DNA from 4 places in the Oceanobacillus sp. M60 genome. Region 4 is predicted to be linked to each of the others. Evidence: riboswitches for the same ligand, from Rfam matches in the RefSeq annotation. Region 4 holds a riboswitch; each other region holds the start of a gene.
The links. Region 4 has a riboswitch for S-adenosylmethionine ahead of ACW0TQ_RS01665 (methionine ABC transporter ATP-binding protein). Riboswitches for the same ligand answer to the same signal wherever they lie in the genome.

Region 1: it holds a riboswitch for S-adenosylmethionine, as region 4 does, so the genes downstream of both, ACW0TQ_RS13720 (methionine ABC transporter ATP-binding protein) here and ACW0TQ_RS01665 (methionine ABC transporter ATP-binding protein) in region 4, are expected to answer to the same signal.
Region 2: it holds a riboswitch for S-adenosylmethionine, as region 4 does, so the genes downstream of both, ACW0TQ_RS18340 (5-methyltetrahydropteroyltriglutamate--homocysteine S-methyltransferase) here and ACW0TQ_RS01665 (methionine ABC transporter ATP-binding protein) in region 4, are expected to answer to the same signal.
Region 3: it holds a riboswitch for S-adenosylmethionine, as region 4 does, so the genes downstream of both, metK (methionine adenosyltransferase) here and ACW0TQ_RS01665 (methionine ABC transporter ATP-binding protein) in region 4, are expected to answer to the same signal.

The regions. Positions count from the first base shown of each region.
Region 1 covers NZ_JBSSNH010000005.1:111,708-116,773, forward strand. Annotated here, with positions in the region: gene ACW0TQ_RS13710 (MetQ/NlpA family ABC transporter substrate-binding protein) at 1-435, opposite strand, end outside; gene ACW0TQ_RS13715 (methionine ABC transporter permease) at 497-1,165, opposite strand; gene ACW0TQ_RS13720 (methionine ABC transporter ATP-binding protein) at 1,158-2,180, opposite strand; SAM riboswitch class I at 2,309-2,408, opposite strand; gene ACW0TQ_RS13725 (thioredoxin family protein) at 2,549-2,869, opposite strand; gene ACW0TQ_RS13730 (toprim domain-containing protein) at 3,014-3,379, opposite strand; gene gcvH (glycine cleavage system protein GcvH) at 3,594-3,974, opposite strand; gene ACW0TQ_RS13740 (arsenate reductase family protein) at 4,041-4,397, opposite strand; gene ACW0TQ_RS13745 (DinB family protein) at 4,417-4,890, opposite strand.
Region 2 covers NZ_JBSSNH010000007.1:321,801-326,866, forward strand. Annotated here, with positions in the region: gene ACW0TQ_RS18330 (zinc-binding dehydrogenase) at 1-668, opposite strand, end outside; gene ACW0TQ_RS18335 (GNAT family N-acetyltransferase) at 685-1,158, opposite strand; gene ACW0TQ_RS18340 (5-methyltetrahydropteroyltriglutamate--homocysteine S-methyltransferase) at 1,650-2,765, opposite strand; SAM riboswitch class I at 2,861-2,963, opposite strand; gene ACW0TQ_RS18345 (MDR family MFS transporter) at 3,860-5,066, opposite strand, start outside.
Region 3 covers NZ_JBSSNH010000005.1:5,438-10,503, forward strand. Annotated here, with positions in the region: gene ACW0TQ_RS13180 (hypothetical protein) at 1-228, opposite strand, end outside; gene ACW0TQ_RS13185 (gamma carbonic anhydrase) at 732-1,259, shown strand; gene metK (methionine adenosyltransferase) at 1,314-2,513, opposite strand; SAM riboswitch class I at 2,682-2,787, opposite strand; gene pckA (phosphoenolpyruvate carboxykinase (ATP)) at 2,971-4,557, shown strand; gene ACW0TQ_RS13200 (ABC transporter substrate-binding protein) at 4,757-5,066, shown strand, end outside.
Region 4 covers NZ_JBSSNH010000001.1:321,878-326,943, forward strand. Annotated here, with positions in the region: gene brnQ (branched-chain amino acid transport system II carrier protein) at 1-477, opposite strand, end outside; gene ACW0TQ_RS01660 (aminotransferase class I/II-fold pyridoxal phosphate-dependent enzyme) at 735-1,904, shown strand; SAM riboswitch class I at 1,966-2,063, shown strand; gene ACW0TQ_RS01665 (methionine ABC transporter ATP-binding protein) at 2,206-3,225, shown strand; gene ACW0TQ_RS01670 (methionine ABC transporter permease) at 3,221-3,889, shown strand; gene ACW0TQ_RS01675 (alpha-hydroxy-acid oxidizing protein) at 3,904-5,049, shown strand.

The sequences.
Region 1 (5,066 bases), on a different contig from region 4:
GTTACTTAATACTACCTCTGTTCCATCTGGAATATCATCAATACTTTCAATACCTTGAGAATAGACTCCCATTGGTTCTACATGAACCCCGCCGATAGATTCAATCTCATATCCGGCATCCTCTATCGTTTGATCAAGAAACGGCTGATGCTGGAAGAAGTTCGCATCCAGTGTTCCATTATCTAAATCATCATTCGGTAAAACATAGTCTTCATACTGTTCAATTTCTAATGTAATTCCTTCTTCTTCTAATAATGGTGCTGCTTCTTCTAAGATTTCAGCATGCGGGATACTGGAAGCACCAACTGTAATTTCAGCCGGCTCGTCCCCATCACTGCCTGTACCTTCTTCGTTGTTGGAAGAATCATCATTTCCTCCGCATGCTGCTAAGAATAAAATCAAACTCGCAGCTGCTAAAAACCAAAGCTTTTTCATGTTGAACGCCCCTTTTTATTTTTTATTATGTGAATCAAGAAATTCTTGAATAGCACCTTTCTTAACGCTTGTCTATCTTTCTGGTTATAGCATCCCCAATAAACTGGAAGATAAATACGATAATCACAATGATGACTGTGCTGACAAATACAACATCCCAGCTTTTCCGCTGAAACCCGAAATAGTAAGCATGGTTCCCTAGTCCTCCTGCTCCAATCGCACCTGCCATCGCAGTATAACCGATTAAAGCAATCGCTGTAACCGTCAGCCCCGATACAAGTGCAGGCTTGGACTCCGGAAGCAGCACCTTAAAAATAATCGTACTTGCTTTAGCTCCCATTGCTTTGGCAGCTTCTACAACTCCTTTGTCTACTTCTTTCAATGCAATCTCCACTAATCTTGCATAGAAAGGTGCAGATCCGAGGATTAAAGCCGGCAGTGCAGCATTAGGACCGCGCAATGTCCCTACTACAAAATCGGTGAAAGGAAATAACAGCAGGATTAATATAATAAACGGAACGGCACGAAATACATTGACAAATGTTGCAACAACAAAATTAATCAATCGATTTTCCCAAAAGTTCCCTTTCGATGTTAAAAATAACAGCAGGCCTAAAAGTAAGCCAATAATAGCTGTACCGACTAAAGCTATAATGGTCATGTAAAGTGTTTCTTGAGAAGCTTCTACTAAATCTTCTATTGTAACGTTCGGAAATAATTCCTCAAGCATGCTGAATTACCTCCAATTCAATAACATCCTGTTCTTCCAGGTACTTTATTGCCTCTTCCTGCTGATTACCTACCAGCTGAACAATCAATGTCCCATAGCTCCCGACCTGTGTCTGGGTGATTTTCCCCTGCAAAATATTAACATGGATATCAAAATTCTTCACAAGCTGGCTGATTACGGTCTGATTTGCACTTTCTCCTAAAAACTGAATCCGTAATAACGCGCCCTCTTGATATCTTTCCTTCAACTCTGTCATGTCTTCCTCTTCCTCATCTGATCCAGTCAGCTGTTCAACAAACTTCTGTGTTACCGGCTGCTTTGGTCTGGTAAATACATCGAGAACCGTTCCTTCTTCTACTACTTTCCCCTGCTCCATCACTGCAACTCGATTACAAATTTTGCGGATAACATGCATTTCATGGGTAATCAAAATAATGGTTAAACCCAGCTTTTCATTAATATCCTGCAGTAAACGCAAGATTTGATTCGTTGTTTCTGGGTCAAGTGCAGAGGTTGCTTCATCACAAAGCAGCACCTTCGGAGAGTTTGCTAATGCTCTTGCAATTCCTACCCGCTGCTTTTGTCCGCCGCTCAGCTGTGCAGGATAGGCATTTTCCTTTCCTGATAAGCCTACTAATTCAACCAATTCCAGTACCCGCTTTTTCCGGTCGCTTTTCTCCACACCGGAAATCTCAAGCGGAAATTCTATATTTTCAGCGACTGTCCGGGACCAGAGCAGGTTAAAATGCTGGAATATCATTCCAATATCCTGTCTGGCGATACGCAAATCCTTTTTCGATAAGGAGGTAATAACCTGATCGCCGATTTTTATCGTACCTGTCGTTGGTTCTTCCAGCCTGTTAATCAAACGCACAAAAGTACTTTTCCCCGCGCCGCTGTATCCGATGACGCCATAGATATCTCCATCCGCTACGTTTAGATTTAAATTATCTACGGCGACAATATCTTTTTTTTCTAAAGAGAATATTTTCTTCAATCCTTCAATGGATATCACTTTATTTCACTCCTATATGTGTACAAACCTATTTTATTGTGTACGCTATATTTTCCTCTTCATTGAAAAAGCGTCCTTCTGCAAGAGAACAGAAAGACGCTTTATTATACACAATATCGTCCATTGCTCCCTTATCTTTACAGTTTCCTGCAGGAATTGGCACCTTTTCAATGATTGAAGGTTGCCGCGGTTTCAATGGGCCAGTCCCTCCACCGCTCTTGATAAGAGTTTGCCTATTTTTAAATGAAGTGCCATTATAGTAGCATGCCATTTGTGCCTTGTCAATCACAATCCCTAGCCATTCACTCAGGTTTCTGTGGAATCTGCTGCTTCTCGTATATTGAACCGTCCTCTTGTACAGAAAAAACTTAGTTGTTTATTGCTGTGAATAATTCCGGTTTGTATTTCATCAAATACTGATAAATATTTGCTGTCGATTGAAACGTGTACACTTTCTCAATCATTTTACCGTTTTCCATAAATGCAAGACATGGCACGCTTTCGACTTGATGAGACTGCATAAAATCAGGGTGCATGGACGCGTTCATCTCCGTAAAAATATCAGTTTTATGCAGTCTTTCTATTTTTTCAAGCATAGCGCGGGCTACCGTACATGTCCCGCAAAATGGTGTATAAATATATAGTATGAATCGTTGATGATTCTTTTCTTCTCCACTAAACTGTTTCAAGTTCATTCCCCTCAATCTTTTTCTTCCCATAAAATAATATATGCTGAGTGAAAGGATTACACTGATTGCGTATAAAACGACTTCGCATCTTTCCTTATTTATTTCCTCGGCGAATAGAATCCATTCTTATTTTAACGTTTTACGTTACCATTTTGCAAGGTAATTGAGATTGATTCCAATGCGTTTTCCTGCCAGAATACTTGCCAACATTCTTTTTGGGGTGGCGGCAACCTCACGAAATTCACTGCTTACATAAATATGCTCTGCGTGCGGCAGTTCCCTGGCTAGCTGTTTTCGGAGTTTCATTCCCGAATCATCCTCGTCCACCAGAATAAATACATCTGTATCGTCCAAATGATAATATTCCAACAGCTCTTCAAATTTTTCTACACCGATGGTTCCATTTGTACAAACAATGGTGATGGTATTGTCGTCAAGAATTTTTTCTAGATGCTTTTTATCAGATAACCCTTCAACGATTATGACTTTGTTGTAATCATCTTCCATCATCGTTTTGCACTCCTTATCGAAGTGATTAGGTAAACATCTTTTTTAACCTAATCCTATCCTATGCTTTTTCTATATTATATGAAAAGAAAAGAGCTAACTATACACGAATGTGGAAAAGTCAGCTCTTTTTCACCTATTTTTAGAGCCTTTTTTGAAAATTCAGGAGCAGCGCCTGTATTTTCTCTTTCTCTAAAATAGGTGTAATGTAATTTTATTATCCTTCGATAAATTCCTGGTATGCTTTCGAATCTAATAATTCCTCTAAATCTGCTTCATTCTCAAGTTCAATAACAATCATCCATGCTTTTTCATGCGGTGATTCATTCACAAGCTCTGGGCTGTCTTCCAGTTCTTCATTTACTTCTACCACTTTTCCGCTGACTGGAGCATACAGCTCGGATACCGTTTTAACAGATTCCACACTTCCAAATGGCTCTTCCAGCTCTAAAGAATCGCCGACTTCCGGTAATTCTACGAAAACAATATCGCCAAGCTCATCCTGTGCAAAGTCTGTAATTCCTATACGAACTTTTCCATCTTCTTTTTTTACCCATTCATGTTCTTTTGAATATAAATAATCATTTGGCAAGCTCATTTCGTATCCCTCCAACAAAACTTTATTCTCTTCAACTATACATGGAAGTCAGTTACATTTCTAGCACTATTTCCAGACAGATTCATAGGTTTCTTCTTTAAATCCGACAGTTACTTTCTTGCCGTCGGTTAAGACCGGTCTTTTGATGAGCATACCATCAGAAGCTAAAATCTCCGCCATTTCCTGCGGGGATAAATCATTTATTCTTTCTTTCAAATTTAATTCCCGATATTTTTTACCGCTGGTATTAAAGAATTTTTTAGGCGGCAGGTCGCTTGTTTCCATCCAAGACAGCAGTTCATTCGCACTTGGAGGCTCTTCAGCAATCGGAATCGCCTTATAATCAATTTGGTTTGCATCCAGCCATTTTTTTGCATTTCGACAGGTGCCGCATTTCGAATACCAATAAAAAGATAATGTCATTATTCTTCCTCCGCTTCTTCTATTGATCCTCTTTCGTTGGTCCCATAACGCCGGGCACCTCTAGGCCAGCCTGTCTAAGCAGCACAGTCATCTGACCGCGATGATGGATTTGATGACTGACCAGCATACGTAAAATACTTCCTTTCGGAGCAGGTCCGCCGAAATCACCTACTTCATTTACTAATGCTTCATCCGTCAGCTGCTCTTTTGCTTTCTCTGCAACGCTAGTTGAGATATCCTCATATGCTTCCAGTATGTCACTTGCTTTTGTTGGAACGGCGTCTGGATCATAAGAAGAGTCTAAATCAATTCCGACCAGGCTCATAAAGAAAACAGGACTATTCACCAAATGCCAGCCCAGCCAGCCAAGGCTGTTATGTCCTTCTACTATTGACTGATTTAATTTGTCATCCTCTAAAGCTTTTAATACAGATTTTGTACCATCAGCAGACTGTGACCATTCTGTTAAAAAATCATTTAAATTTCGATACATGCTAGTCCCTCCTAAGATAATGTTTCTTTTTTATTAGCGTACCACGAAACTTCTGCTTTAATCCAATATATTGAATCCATATCTGCTGGCCGTAAATGTAATCAGAAGTGACAAAATAAAAAAGTATTCGTACAATAATAGTTGTGGAAAAAAGAGGTCTTTTAAATTGTAATTCA
Region 2 (5,066 bases), on a different contig from region 4:
ATACTTCTTTCTGTTATCTCTCCAGCCTGCGAATCAAAAATAATATCTACACCTTTACCATCTGTTGTTTCTTTTATTTTTTCATCAAAATCCGTATATGTATAAACATCATCCGCTCCTAATTCAAGCGGCACGCTGCTTTTTTCAAGGCTGCTGACCGTACCAATAATTCGTTTGGCCCCGAGCAATTTGACCATCTGAATAATCGTTGAACCGACACCACCGGCCGACGAATGGACTAAAACCGTATCATCTGGAGTTATTTGCGCTAAATCATGTGTTAACTTATAAGATAAAAATCCGACAGTCGGGCATGCTGCAGCCATTTTAAAATCTAATTCATCTGGAATTTTAAAAGTAAGTAACTCCGAGGCCAGGACATATTCCGCATAGGCGCCCCCTTTTGGAAAGCATATAACGCGGTCACCAGGCTTGACACTTTCTACAGATGCTCCAACCTTCTCGACTGCTCCAGCGGCATCTAAACCTAAAATCATCGGGAAATTCGCCTTCGCTTTACTGCCATTTCTGTTCTTAATATCAGCATAATTCACGCTGGTATAAATTACTTTAATTAAAATTTCATCGGGTTGAGGTTCTGGCTTTGGTATTTCTTTGAATTGCAGCACGTCTGATCCGCCAAATTCATTCATCACAACCGCTTTCATCTTATTTCCTCCTTTTTTATGTCAGCTCTTTCTTAAACAGAACGCGATCATTGCCAAACCCATCATAATTTGCTTTTACTGCTGCACCATCTACTGTTTTGTCTCCTCGCTCGATCACAAAGCCCATTTTTTGATGAAACGCAATCGATGTTTTATTTACGGGAGAAGTGATGGAGCGGATGATTTTCCGATCAGCCATTTTAACTTTGGTGAAAAATTTCTCATAAAGTGTTTTTCCAATGTCTTTCTTCCTGTAATCCGGGTGTACACCGACAAAATGAATATATGCTTCATCTGACTGATCTTGAGATAAAAATCCAATTAAAAAACCTATTATCTCGTCATCTTCTTCTGCGATAAAGCTGGTATTCTTAAAATGTTGAAAAAATAATTTAGGCAGCATTCCTGCCATATCACGCCCGCCCCACCAGTCGTTTATCTGCGGAATCAGGACATCATAATCCGAACTTTGTAAACTGCGAATTTCCATTCTACATTCTCCCTTTTATTTGAAACGATGTACTATCATTCGTATAAATTCTTTTATTTACCATGATAAAACAGCTGAATATTCTTATTGTTATTACTAATATATCAAAAAATTATAATGATTTCTTTCTTTGTTTGAATAATTTTTCACGCCCGTATGTTAACCTTGATTTAAATTAGGTTGACAAAGAGAGGAGCGTTTTTTTGTTCAAATCGTTTAAAAATCAATTCATCCTTTCGTCAGTTGTTTCAATATTATTCATCATAAACACTTACTTACTTTTTAATTTTACTTATCAAATCAGTGACATAATGGCAAATTTATTTTTGTTCATCACCTTAGCTTCCGTTTTCAATACTGGTTTATTAGCTCAAAAGTATTTTCATTCAAAACAATCTTCTCTAAATGATTCATAGTACGTATTCAAAAAAGTTCGACAAAAAGGAGATTTGGAAAGCCCACCTCTCCAAATCTCCTTTTTCTCATATCCCTTATTTCCACACATCTTCAGCAATTCGCACAACATGCCGGATTTTTTCCCATTGCTGTTCCTCACTCAATAAATTTCCTTCCTCTGTAGAAGCAAACCCGCATTGAGGACTCAGGCAAAGCTGATTCAACGGTACATAGCCCGCCGCTTCTGTAATTCTTTCTTTAACAGCTTCCGGATCTTCCAGCTCGCTGAACTTAGACGTGATAAGACCCAGCACAATAAATAAATCATCACGGTTCACATGACGCAAGGGTTCAAATCCGCCCGAGCGGTCATCATCAAACTCCAGGAAAAGACCATCCACCTGTAGGCCGCCAAAAATCGTTTCTGACACCGCCTCGTAACCGCCGCTTGACATATAGGTAGATTGGAAATTTCCCCGGCAAATATGCATTGTTACCAGCATATCATCTGGTCTGTTCGCAATCGATTCATTGATTGCTCTCGCACATAATTCAGCTGTTTTCTCTGGATTTCTTCCTTTTTCAATCAACGAATTTCTGCCCTTCTCTGAGAAAAAGGTTGCCCAGGACGTATCATCCAGCTGTAAGTAGCGGCAGCCTTCATCGTATAATGCCTGAATCACCCCTTGATAAGCAGCAACCAGGTCATCAATAATGGCTTCATCATTTTCATAAATTCCTTCTTCAAACTCCGCCCGGAAAAAGAGCATGTTCGGGCTCGGAATCGCAAATTTTGCAACCGCATCTCCAGCAATACCATGCAGGAATTTATAATGCTCAATCATATAATGATTACTAAAACCAATTTTACCGGTTACCTTAATGCCTCTTTTTTTCGTTTCCACACCAGTGAATTGCAAGCCTTGTTCCGCGCTATAGCCTTCCACGCCATCTAAGCCTTCCAGAAAATCAAAATGCCACCAGGCACGGCGAAACTCCCCATCCGTCACGGATTGAAGTCCTGCTTCTTTCTGCTGTTCTACCAGTTTGATAATTTCCTCATCTTCCATTTGACGCAATTGTTCTGAGCTGATTTCCCCTTTTGCCTTTTGTGCACGCGCCTCTTTTAAACGCTGAGGACGAAGAAAACTCCCTACATGATCTGCTCTGAATGGAGCCCGTGTATTTTTTGTCTCTGCTGATATTGCCATCGAATACCCCTTCCTCTTTATCTGCTATATTCATTCTATATTCCATTAAAAAAACCCCTTCCGAAAATAGAAGAGGTTCGATATGATAAAATCTCTTTTTATCTTCAAGCAAAAATGCTTCTGGAATTAGCACAGTACAAATCAACGTCTGCTGCTAAGGCTTCAGCGGGCCAGTCCCTCCACCTTTCTCGATAAGAATATATGGAATTATACGAATAATCACAGTTTACTTTACATGGAAGCAATGAATTCGTCAAGGAGAATCCCAAAATATAGGAACCTTGCTGCAATTGATTTTAAATCAAGATTACGTTAACTTTTTTTATCGGAAAAAATTTTATAATCTTCACTAATCACAAAAGCAGCCAAATACAAGCAGAAAAATAAAATAGCTGCTCCTTCCCACGATACACTATTCCTCGTAAATAAGGACTCAATAAAAAATTTATAAAAACAAACACTAAGGAACCATTGAGCCACATAACTCAAAAGCATTACTTCCTTTGTCTGCTTTATTTTCGCTGCTTCAAGGATTAACATGTATAACAAATCAAACAGCATCCCCAACACATAAGACAGAAACAGAAACCCGCCGAAGTAAAGAAAATTCATAAAAACAGTATCAAAAAATTGTATTTCGATAAGTTTCCAGCCTGCTAAAATATTAGATAATCCATGTGTTATCAACATTGGATTGACGACAATAGCCGTAATACTAGCTATTAGCAGACCAGCAATAAGCAGATTGGCAATAAAGGTCGCAATCTATTTGTTTCTTATTCACAATGGTTAGAGCCCTCCATATGCTATAACACGTTTTTAACGCCAAATCGTATTAACTTTCAAAAAGCACTTATAAATCTTAATAACTGTCTTATATTGCTATATGATAATTTCATTGTTATCATTCTTTGAAGTTTTTTAATATATATCTTTATTTTACCACTATATTTACACATATCTTTTACTAAGACTTCTTTAAGGGATGAAATACACAATTTCGTTCCCCCGTTCTACATCAAAAAAGTACCAGACATCTAACAATGATAAATTGTTACAATGCCTGGTACTTTATTTAGCTTGATATTAGAGCCTTAGCTGACACGATTTCCCGGTTTTATCTCTTCTTTTAATTTAAAAGAAAGAATAAATCCAACGATAGCAATAATTGCTGCTACGATAAAGGAAACATTCACACCATGAATAATACCATTGATATCCTCACCTGGTATAGCTGCAGTGGACATGATTGTTACAAGCACTGCTGTACCAACCGAGCCAGCTACTTGGCGGAATGTATTATTCATTGCTGTCCCGTGCGGAATCAATTCGTTAGGCAGCTGGTTCAATGCCATGGTTGTCATAGGCATCATTACCATGGCAATCGAAATCATGCGAATGGCATTCATGGTTGCCAGATAGTTGAAGCTTGTATCCGCAGATAAATTCGTGAATGCAAAAGTTGTCAAGGCTAGCAGTAACAAGCCGCCTCGAGCAAGCCATTTTCCTCCGAATCTATCAAAAAGATAACCGGTAATCGGGTTGGAGAATCCCATTATAATCGCACCGGGCAACAAGACAAGCCCAGATTCAAGCGCCGAGAAGCCAACCATATTCTGCATATATAACGGCAAAATAACATTTGTCCCAATCATCGCAGCGAAGACCAGCATTCCAAGCGCCGTTGCTAACGTGAATGTGCTGTGTTTGAATACCCGGAATTCAAGAAGCGGTTCTTTCAAGTTCAACTGTCTGGTAATAAACCAATAGAGAGAAATGCTGCCGATAACAATCGTAAGAATGACCTGAAGACTGAGCCACCCTGCGTCGCCGGCGACACTGAAACCGTATAGAATTGCACCGAAGCCGACTGTAGAAAGGATGACCGATAAAATATCCAATTTCGGTTTCTTCAGCTCTGTTACGTTTTTCAATAAGAAGTAAGCCGCTATCATATCTAAAATAGCAATCGGCAGTACAACATAGAATACACTGCGCCATGGGAACTGATCCACGAGCCAGCCTGAGAGACTCGGGCCAATCGCCGGCGCGAATGCAATAACTAGTCCAAACAGTCCCATTGCTGTACCTCTTCTATGAACAGGAAAGGTCAGGAATAATATCGTCTGCATCAGCGGCATCATAATGCCGGCCCCTGAAGCCTGCAAAATCCGCCCAACCAATAACAATGAAAAGTTTGGTGAAATTGCTGCAATAAACGTGCCGATAGTGAACAATCCCATTGCAGTCATAAATAATTTACGTGTTGTGAATTTATCAATTAAAAAAGCCGTAACTGGA
Region 3 (5,066 bases), on a different contig from region 4:
GACAGAATATAAATATCCAAATAGATAAACCCAGTCGCGCAATGCAGAAAGGTCACCCAGTTCAGGGTCTTGCAGGCTGTTCAACTGATTCATATATCCGGCTGCAAAAATAATAGTTAGCAAAATAAAATAACCAAATGTTGTCAGACGCAGCCATTTTTGCTCATCGCTTATCAGAATATAGACACCGATAAAAAATAAAATCCCTATTACAATTTGAATCAACATGAAAGTACAACCCCATTTTTAACGATAAATCAGTTCTCTGCGCCACATGCAAAACTTTCTCTCTCTGTAAAAGTCCGCCTGTTTGTATGGATGTCCCATTATCCATAGCGAGATTAAAACAGATTTATACAATTACTTATTCCAGTTATGACTGGAACATCTGTTACTGCTCCCATTGTCAAATCAACAACGTGGAAATTACTTAGAATAGCATTTCTGTTTATCTCTTTATGTTATTACTATCCTTAAGTAACCAGCTTATTTATTCTACCATAAAAAGATGCGTATCTGTAGAGGATAAAAAGAAATAAATCTACATTCAAACTTATTATCCACATCAAACAAATGACTTAGAATATATGCCTACAATTAGGAGATTACGATAGGAATAACAAGTCTTTCTCCTTCATTCAGTACTAAAATCAACTCATTTAGAACTGCCTTTCCAGATAATATTTCCTTTGATATACTTTAATCAATATGACTGAGTTGGAGGAATACAAATGATTGAATCATATAAAGGAATAACCCCGTCTATTGATTCTGCCGCATTCATTGCCAAAAATGCAGTAATCAACGGAGACGTGACGATTGAAGAAGAAGCAAGTATTTGGTTTCATACGGTGATTCGCGGTGATGTAGCACCGACAAAAATAGGTAAGCGTACCAATGTCCAGGATCTCTCTATGCTGCATCAAAGTCCTGATATGCCGTTAATTCTTGAAGATGATGTCACTGTTGGACACCAAGTCACCTTGCATTCAGCAATTATACGCCATCATGCGCTGATTGGCATGGGGTCCATTATTTTAGATGGCGCAGAGATCGGGGAGCATGCTTTTGTCGGCGCAGGAAGTCTGGTGCCGCCGGGCAAAAAAATACCGCCCCGCACATTAGCTATGGGTAGGCCGGCTAAAGTGGTTCGTGAATTAACCGATAAAGACTATCAAGAAATGGACCGCATCCGTAAATCCTATGTGGAAAAAGGACAATATTATTTAAAAGAAACAAACATGGGCGGAAATGAGTAAAACCATCCTATTCCAAAGAAAAACGTCAGGCATCTTCAAACACCTGACGTTTTTTTATTTTGCAGTCAACGCTTTTAATTCTTCGACTTTATCTGTTTTTTCCCATGGGAATGTAATATCTGTACGTCCGAAATGGCCGTAAGCAGCTGTGTTTTTAAAGATTGGCCTTCTTAAATCAAGCATGCGGATAATACCTGCCGGACGCAAATCAAAAAGCTCCCGGACTGCTTCCACTAATCTCTCTTCACTGACTTCCCCTGTACCGAACGTATTGATTGAGATAGAAACGGGCTGTGCAACGCCAATCGCATAAGCCAGCTGAACCTCACAAGAATCAGCAAGACCTGCAGCAACAATATTTTTAGCAACATAACGGGCCGCGTATGCAGCAGAACGATCCACTTTCGTTGCATCTTTACCGCTAAAAGCGCCGCCGCCATGTCTGGCATAGCCTCCATAAGTGTCTACAATAATCTTTCTTCCGGTCAAGCCGACATCGCCTTGCGGACCGCCTAAAACAAAGCGCCCGGTCGGGTTAATATAGTACTTTGTTTTTTCATCCAGTAATTCACCGGGTACAACAGCTTCGACAACATGTTTAATAATATCCGCTTCGATTTGTTCATTCGTAATATCCGGATGATGCTGCGCGGAAATGACAACCGTATCTACACGCAGCGGCTGGTTATCTTCACCGTATTCAACGGTTACCTGTGTTTTCCCGTCTGGACGCAGATAGCCGATAATCTCTTCCTTCCGGACATCTGCTAATCTTTTGGATAAACGGTGTGCTAAAGAAATTGGTAAAGGCATCAGCTCTTCAGTTTCATTACATGCATAACCAAACATTAATCCCTGGTCACCGGCACCAATTGCCTCGATTTCTTCTTCGCTTTCTTGTCCTTGTCTTGCTTCCAGCGCAACATCCACACCGCCGGCAATATCAGGAGACTGCTCATCAATAGCAGTCAATACAGCACATGTTTCTGAATCAAAACCATATTTTGCCCGTGTATAGCCAATTCCTTGTACTGTTTCACGTACAATTGCAGGAATATCTACATATGTACTTGTAGAAATCTCTCCGGCAACTAAAACAATTCCAGTTGTAACCGTAGTTTCACAAGCTACTCTGGCATTCGGATCCTTCGAGAGAATCTCATCCAGAATAGCGTCTGAAATTTGGTCAGACATCTTATCCGGATGCCCTTCAGTAACTGACTCAGAAGTAAATAAACGACGATTTGCAGCCATAAGGCTAACTCCCCTTCTCCAATAATGTTACGGAACTCTATTTCAATATAAATTTATCATTCCACCCAATGTGGTTTCATTTTTTAGAGGATATTTAAAAAGTCTCCTAAAAACAAAAAAACCTCTCCTTCAAAATATATGAGGAAAGGAAAACTTATTGGCCTTTCGCTCTTATTGTTCAAGGAATGATCCTTGCATCAGGTTAGCACCTTTCACTTCAAGTGAGGTTGCTGGGCTTCATCGGGACTGTCCCTCCACCATCTCCAAATAAGAGTATCCGTTCAATATTTAGATTAACGAAACAAGCCTCTCCTGTCAACCTTATTATCATTTGTGACAGAAAAAATAATTTTTCATAAATTAGTATGGACTATTATATTTAATGTGTTATACTAATAAACATATTTCAAGATAAAATCAATTCTAAACCATTAATTAAGGAGTGAATAATTGCTTTATGAAAATATTGCGGAGAAGTATACTGGAGGAGCTCACTTTAACTAATATTTACAGCAACTATTCTGTTGGCCAGCTTATTGAAAAAATTATTCATCGTGATGAAGCAAAATTAACATCTACTGGCGCGGTCCGTGCCACCACTGGAAAATACACGGGACGTTCTCCAAAAGATAAATTTATTGTAAAAGATGCTTTGTCAGCGGATAAGGTAGACTGGGGAAATGTTAATCAGCCTATTGAAGAGGAAGTCTTTAATCAGCTGCTGGGCAAAGTGATTGCCTATCTAGATAACCAAGAGGAAATTTTTCACCTGCAAGCTTATGCGGGTGCGGATGAAAAATACAAACTGCCTATTCAGGTAATCAATGAATACGCTTGGCATAATTTATTCGCAAGACAATTATTTATTCCTGTTGAAAAAGACATGGAGCAATTACATGAAGCTGATTTTACAGTAATCTCCGCTCCCGGTTTTAAAGCAGACCCGGAAGTTGACGGTACAAACTCCGAGGCTTTTGTTCTCATTTCCTTTGAACAGCGCATTGTGCTTATCGGCGGAACAGAATATGCTGGAGAGATAAAAAAATCTATCTTCTCTGTAGCTAATTTCCTGCTCCCTGAGCAAAATGTTCTGTCCATGCATTGCTCCTCTAACGTTGGAGATGAAGGCGATGTTGCTTTATTTTTCGGGTTATCCGGAACTGGAAAGACCACACTTTCAGCTGACATTGACAGAAGATTAATCGGTGATGATGAGCATGGCTGGAGTGACGAGGGTGTCTTTAATATTGAAGGCGGCTGCTATGCAAAATGCATTAATTTATCCGCAGAAAAAGAACCGCAAATCTTTGATGCGATCCGCTACGGATCTGTTCTGGAAAATGTCGCCTTGGATGAAGATACACGCGTCCCGGATTATGATGATACTTCGTTAACAGAAAATACACGGGCAGCTTATCCATTAGAAAATATTGATAACAGCTTAGAGCCAAGTGTGGCTGGACATCCAAATACAATTATTTTCCTGACCGCAGATGCTTCCGGTACTTTGCCGCCAATCAGTAAATTGACAAAAGAGCAGGCAATGTATCATTTCTTAAGCGGATACACGAGCAAACTGGCTGGTACAGAACGTGGTGTAACTAAGCCTGTAGCTACATTCTCAGCATGCTTCGGATCTCCGTTTTTACCATTAAATCCATCTGTCTATGCAGAAATGCTCGGAGAAAAAATTGATAAATTTGATGCAAATGTATTTCTGATTAATACTGGCTGGACCGGCGGCATGTTCGGTGTGGGAACGAGAATGAAATTATCCTACACGCGTGCGATGGTGCATTCCGCTTTAATCGGCGAGTTAAATGACGCGGAAACAACAACAGATGAAATTTTCGGATTGGCTATTCCAAAATCCATTCCAGGTGTTCCTGATGAAGTGCTTGTTCCTAAAAATGCTTGGGCGGATAAGGAAAGTTATGAATTGGAAGCTAAAAAATTAGCTGGAAAATTTCATATGAATTTCGAGAAATTCACGGAAGTCAGCGAAACAATTCAACAGGCTGGTCCGCTGTATCGTCCAGTATAATCAAACAGCTTCTCCAAAATAGCATATTCACGCGTTAAAAGGGTAAACTCCAATTTGGATTTACCCTTTTTTCTTGCTGCTCTTTCCTTTTCACCTCACAAAATCTCCAAATTCTAGGCGTTCACACAATCATCCCGCGAAACATATATTTATAGAAGATATTCAAGAACAGTTTTTTGAGAAAGGAAGGAAGAAGAAAATGAGAAAGCTCGCTTGTTTCATTCTATTGATTTGTTCTCTGCTTCTCATTAGTGCCTGTAATCAAAATAAAATGACCCAGATAGACCTTGCAGAAGTCACACGATCTATTTTTTATGCACCGCAATATGTTGCTTTAGAAAAAGGCTTTTTCGAAGAAGAAGGACTGGAGGTTGATTTGCAAACAACATGGGGCGGCGATACGACAATGACAGCACTGTTATCTGACAGCGCAGATATTGCGCTGGTCGGCTCAGAAACATCTATCTATGTCTATGCTCAGGATTCCAGGGATTACGCTGTGAACTTTG
Region 4 (5,066 bases):
AACCAACACTGGCGCTAAAAATTTCCCAATATTATCAACAATTTTAGATGGAAATAACGAGACAAGCAGGGCAATTAAGAAAAAGACTCCGGTAAAAATCAAGAGAACCGTTGATTGAGATCCTTCGCTTACATATGGACCAATACCAACCTCATAAGCCACTGTTCCTGTTCTTGGAGCTGCAAAGAATGGTCCGATTGTTAAGTAAAGTAACGCCGTAAACCCAAGACCATAAACAGGATGGACACGGCTGGCAAGCTCCTGCAGATTATTTTTTCCAGAGAAGCCCATTGCCATAATACCCAGAAAAGGCAACCCTACTCCAGTGATTAAAAAGCCAATCGTAGCCGGGGTAATATTATCTCCTGATAATTGTCCGAGCTGTGCCGGGAAAATCAGGTTCCCCGCTCCAAAAAATAAAGCAAATAACATAAATGCAATTGCTAAATAATTTCCTATACGCAGTTTGGTATTCATTTTTATTCCTCCTACCTCCAAACCAAATAATTCTTGGAATTATCTAATTATTTAACATAATTTGACACGATTTCTATCTTACTACTTTCACATATGAAATGCAACGGAAAAAGGGATGAATAAGAGACACGGAAAAAATTCCCATCCTGCCTTGTTTTGCTGTTTTCTCATATTTTTTATAGACAATCGCACTGCAAACTTATACTATTAGATGTAATTATAAAATTCACAAACTAGTATAAAGAGGTCGATAGATGATGAAGTTATCCCGTCGTGTAGAAAAGCTTCCTGCTCAATTTTTTGCATCCCTTGCCGGCAAAGTCGCTGCAGCCCTGGAAGAAGGAAGAGATATTATCAATCTCGGACAAGGCAACCCGGATCAGCCGACACCGCCGCATATTATCCGTACACTTCAGGAAAGCGCCGAAAATCCGGCTGCCCATAAATATTCCCCTTTCCGCGGTACCGATGAATTAAAAGGGGCTGCAGCACAGTTTTATAAAAGAGAATATAATGTCGATTTAGATCCTGCTTCAGAAATTGCTATTTTGTTCGGAAGTAAAATTGGCTTGGTAGAACTCCCTTTAGCTGTTATGGATGAAGGCGAATTAATGCTCTTGCCAGACCCTGGATATCCAGATTATTTGTCCAGTGTTTCATTAGCAGACGTTACTTATGACACGTTTCCATTATTAGAGGAAAACAATTTTTTACCAGATTATGCTGCCCTGACGCCGGAACAAAAGAAACTTGCCAAGCTATTATATCTCAACTATCCAAACAACCCGACCGGAGGTGTCGCAACGAAAGAATTTTTTGAAGATACCGTTGCGTTAGCGAAGGAAAATGATATCGGTGTTGTTCATGATTTCGCTTATGGAGCCATCGGTTTCGACGGCTATCAGCCAATAAGCTTCCTACAGACAAAAGGAGCGAAAGATGTCGGCGTTGAGCTGTACACCCTTTCCAAAACCTATAATATGGCCGGCTGGCGAGTCGGTTTTGCTGCTGGCAACAAAGATATGATCGAAGCGATTAATATTCTGCAGGACCATTTATTTGTCAGTCTTTTCCCAGCTATTCAAAAGGCAGCTGCGGAAGCATTATTAGGGGACCAAAGCTGTGTCACCTCGCTTGTGGAACGCTATGAACAGCGCAGAGATGCTCTCATAGAAGAATGCAGACGTATCGGCTGGGAAGTCACTGCACCGAAAGGCTCTTTCTTTGCCTGGCTCCCTGTACCAGCGGCATTTACAAGTGAAACATTTGCTGATTATTTATTACAAGAGGCGGATGTAGCCGTTGCAGCCGGGAATGGTTTCGGAAAGAATGGAGAAGGTTATATACGCGTCGGATTACTCGTAGAAGAGAATCGTATTCGCGAAGCTATTCGACGTATTGAGAAACTGCAGCTGTTTCAAAAATAAATATTGACGAAACTTGTAAAATAAGATACTTTTAAAGAATACAATTCAATTACTACCACACCTCTTATCCAGAGCAGCTGAGGGACTGGCCCGTTGAAGCTCGGCAACCTTAAAAAAAGGTGCTAATTCCAGCAAGACACCCGTCTTGAAAGATGAGAGCAGAAAATAAGATTACATTTTCGAGCCTCTCTTACCCTAGAGAGGCTCTTTTTTAGAAATTGTATCGATTCTGACAAGACAGCTGCAAACAATATTACCTATCAACTGCAGCATAATGATAGAAAGGCAGGAAAAACAGCAGATGATCAAATTAGAGAATGTCACAAAAGTTTTCCCCTCCAAAAAAGGAAAGGATGTTACTGCACTGGACGATGTGACGATTTCTGTCAATAAAGGAGAAATCCATGGCGTAATCGGCTACAGCGGTGCAGGAAAAAGTACATTAATTCGCTGTGTCAATTTACTGGAGTCTCCTTCGAAAGGAAAGGTTTGGATTGATGGAACCGACTTAACGAAGCTGTCAAAAGAAAAGCTCCGGCAAACAAGACAAAAGGTCGGCATGATTTTTCAGCATTTTAATTTATTAAGGACTGCCAGTGTCTATGATAACATTGCGATTCCATTAAAATTACTCGGCGTACCGAAGGCAGAGGTTAAGGAAAGAGTCATGAAATACTTAGATATTGTCGATTTATCTGAGAAAAAAGATGCTTATCCTTCCCAGCTTTCCGGCGGTCAAAAGCAGCGTGTCGCTATTGCCAGGGCGCTGTCACAGGAGCCACAGGTCCTCCTGAGCGATGAGGCAACCAGCGCACTCGACCCAGAAACGACAAATTCCATTCTCGAACTATTATTAAAAATTAATGCAGAGCTTGGGATCACAATACTATTAATCACGCACGAAATGAACGTTATCCAAAAAATATGCGATTATGTCTATGTTATTGAAAACGGAAACCTCATTGAACAAGGTTCGACGATAGAACTATTTACAAAACCTAAACAGCCGACGACTAAAAAGTTCTTAAATACCATTTCACAACGAAAATTATCGGATCGTTTAATTGATGAATTGAATTTAGAAGGCAAAGTAATTCGTTTAACCTTCCTTGGTGAAAATACAGGTCAGCCGCTGTTGTCTAAGGTAACACAGCAATTTTATGTAGAGCCGAATATTCTGACTGCCAATATTATCGAATTAAAAAATGGCATTGTCGGCAACCTTGTCGTTCATTTGATTGGCAGTGAGCATCAAGTAGAACATTCTCTCTCCTTCTTAAAAGAACAAGGCGTAGAAGTAGAAGAATTGGGGGTGAATTAACATGCAGGCATTTATTGATCAATGGGGTTCAGAGTTTTATGATGCCATAATAGAAACTCTTCAAATGGTTTTAATCTCTTTGTTTTTCGCTGTTATTATCGGCGTTATTTTAGCTATTCTATTAGTTTTGACACGTCCGGGACAACCCTTGCAAAATAAGTTTGTTTATCAGTCTTTAAACCTGCTGATTAACGTCATCCGGTCCATTCCATTTATTATTCTTTTATTCTTTATGCTTCCTTTCACCAAATTGATTGTAGGTGTAACCATTGGTGTAAAAGGAGTTATTGTGCCGCTCGTTGTCAATGCAGCTCCTTATATCGCCAGACTGATTGAATCCTCCCTGTTAGAGGTCAACCAAGGTGTTATCGAAGCATATCGAGCGATGGGAGTAAAGACACATCAAATTATTTGGAATGTGATGCTGCGTGAAGCGAGACCAGCCATTGTTCTTGCATTAACCATCGCAACAATCAGCCTTATCGGGGCAACTGCTATGGCCGGATTAGTCGGCGCTGGAGGCCTGGGTGACTTAGCTTACCGATTTGGACACTTGCGTTATGAAACAGACGTCATGTACGTTACGGTTATTATGCTCGTTATTATCGTTCAAGGTCTTCAGTCTCTTGGAAACCGACTCGCCGAACGATTGAAAAAAGATTAATTGGAGGAAAAAATATGACAACCTCATCCAAGAAAGGCTCTTTCTTAGAGCATATAACCATACAAGATTCCTTTCCAACTGGCACTGCACAGCTTGAAGCTGCAGCAAAGCATGCCCTGCCGGCAGAAGTATTTGGCCACATCCGCTCTGGTGCCGGCGGGGAAGAAACGTTAAGAAAAAACAGAGAAGCCTTTGAGAAATATTCGATTATTCCCAGGTTTTTACGTAATGTCTCCGAAGTGGACACATCTATACGTATTTTAGGAAAAGAATATGCTTCCCCATTAATGGTCGCTCCGATAGGACATTTAAAAATGGTTCATGAAGAACCTGACTTTGCCATTGCAAATGTTGCGGCTTCGATGAATATTCCATACATTCAAAGCACTGTTACAGCAAGATCTATCGAAGAAGTCTCGGAAGCTGTTCCTCATGGACCAAAATGGTTTCAATTATACTGGTCCAATAATGATGCTATTTCCTACAGTATGGCAGAACGCGCAGAAAAAGCCGGATATGAAGCGATAGTGGTCACCGTGGATACTATGATTCTCGGGTGGCGTGAAGATGATATGAGGCATCAGTACTCCCCATTGAAAAAAGGGTATGGAAAAGCAAACTATGTCCAGGATCCTGCATTTCAAGAAGGCTTAAAGGATGGACAGGATGAAGTTGAATCAATTATTGAAAACCTTCATCACCCATCCCTTCATTGGGACAATATAACGGCATTACGTCAACGTACGAAGCTGCCAATTTTTCTAAAAGGCATCCTTCATCCTGAAGATGCAAAACAAGCAATAAAAGCCGGAATAGACGGGATTATTGTCTCCAATCATGGCGGCAGACAAATGGACGGAATCATACCAAGTCTGGAAGCATTACCAGCTATACGCGAAGCTGTTGGTCCAGATTTCCCCTTGCTGCTTGATAGCGGCATCCGCCGGGGAGCAGATGTCATCAAAGCCCTGGCGCTTGGCGCAGATGCGATTTTATTTGGGCGTCCGTATACCTACGCGCTTGCACTTCAGGGAGAAGCAGGCGTTCAGAAGATATTCGCTAACCTTGCGCAAGAAGTTGCTGTATCGATGGCATTATCTGGAGCTAAGACAATAGAAGAAGTAAAGCAGCTCACATTGAAAATTGCTGCTGATAACTAAGTATATATACAGAGCGG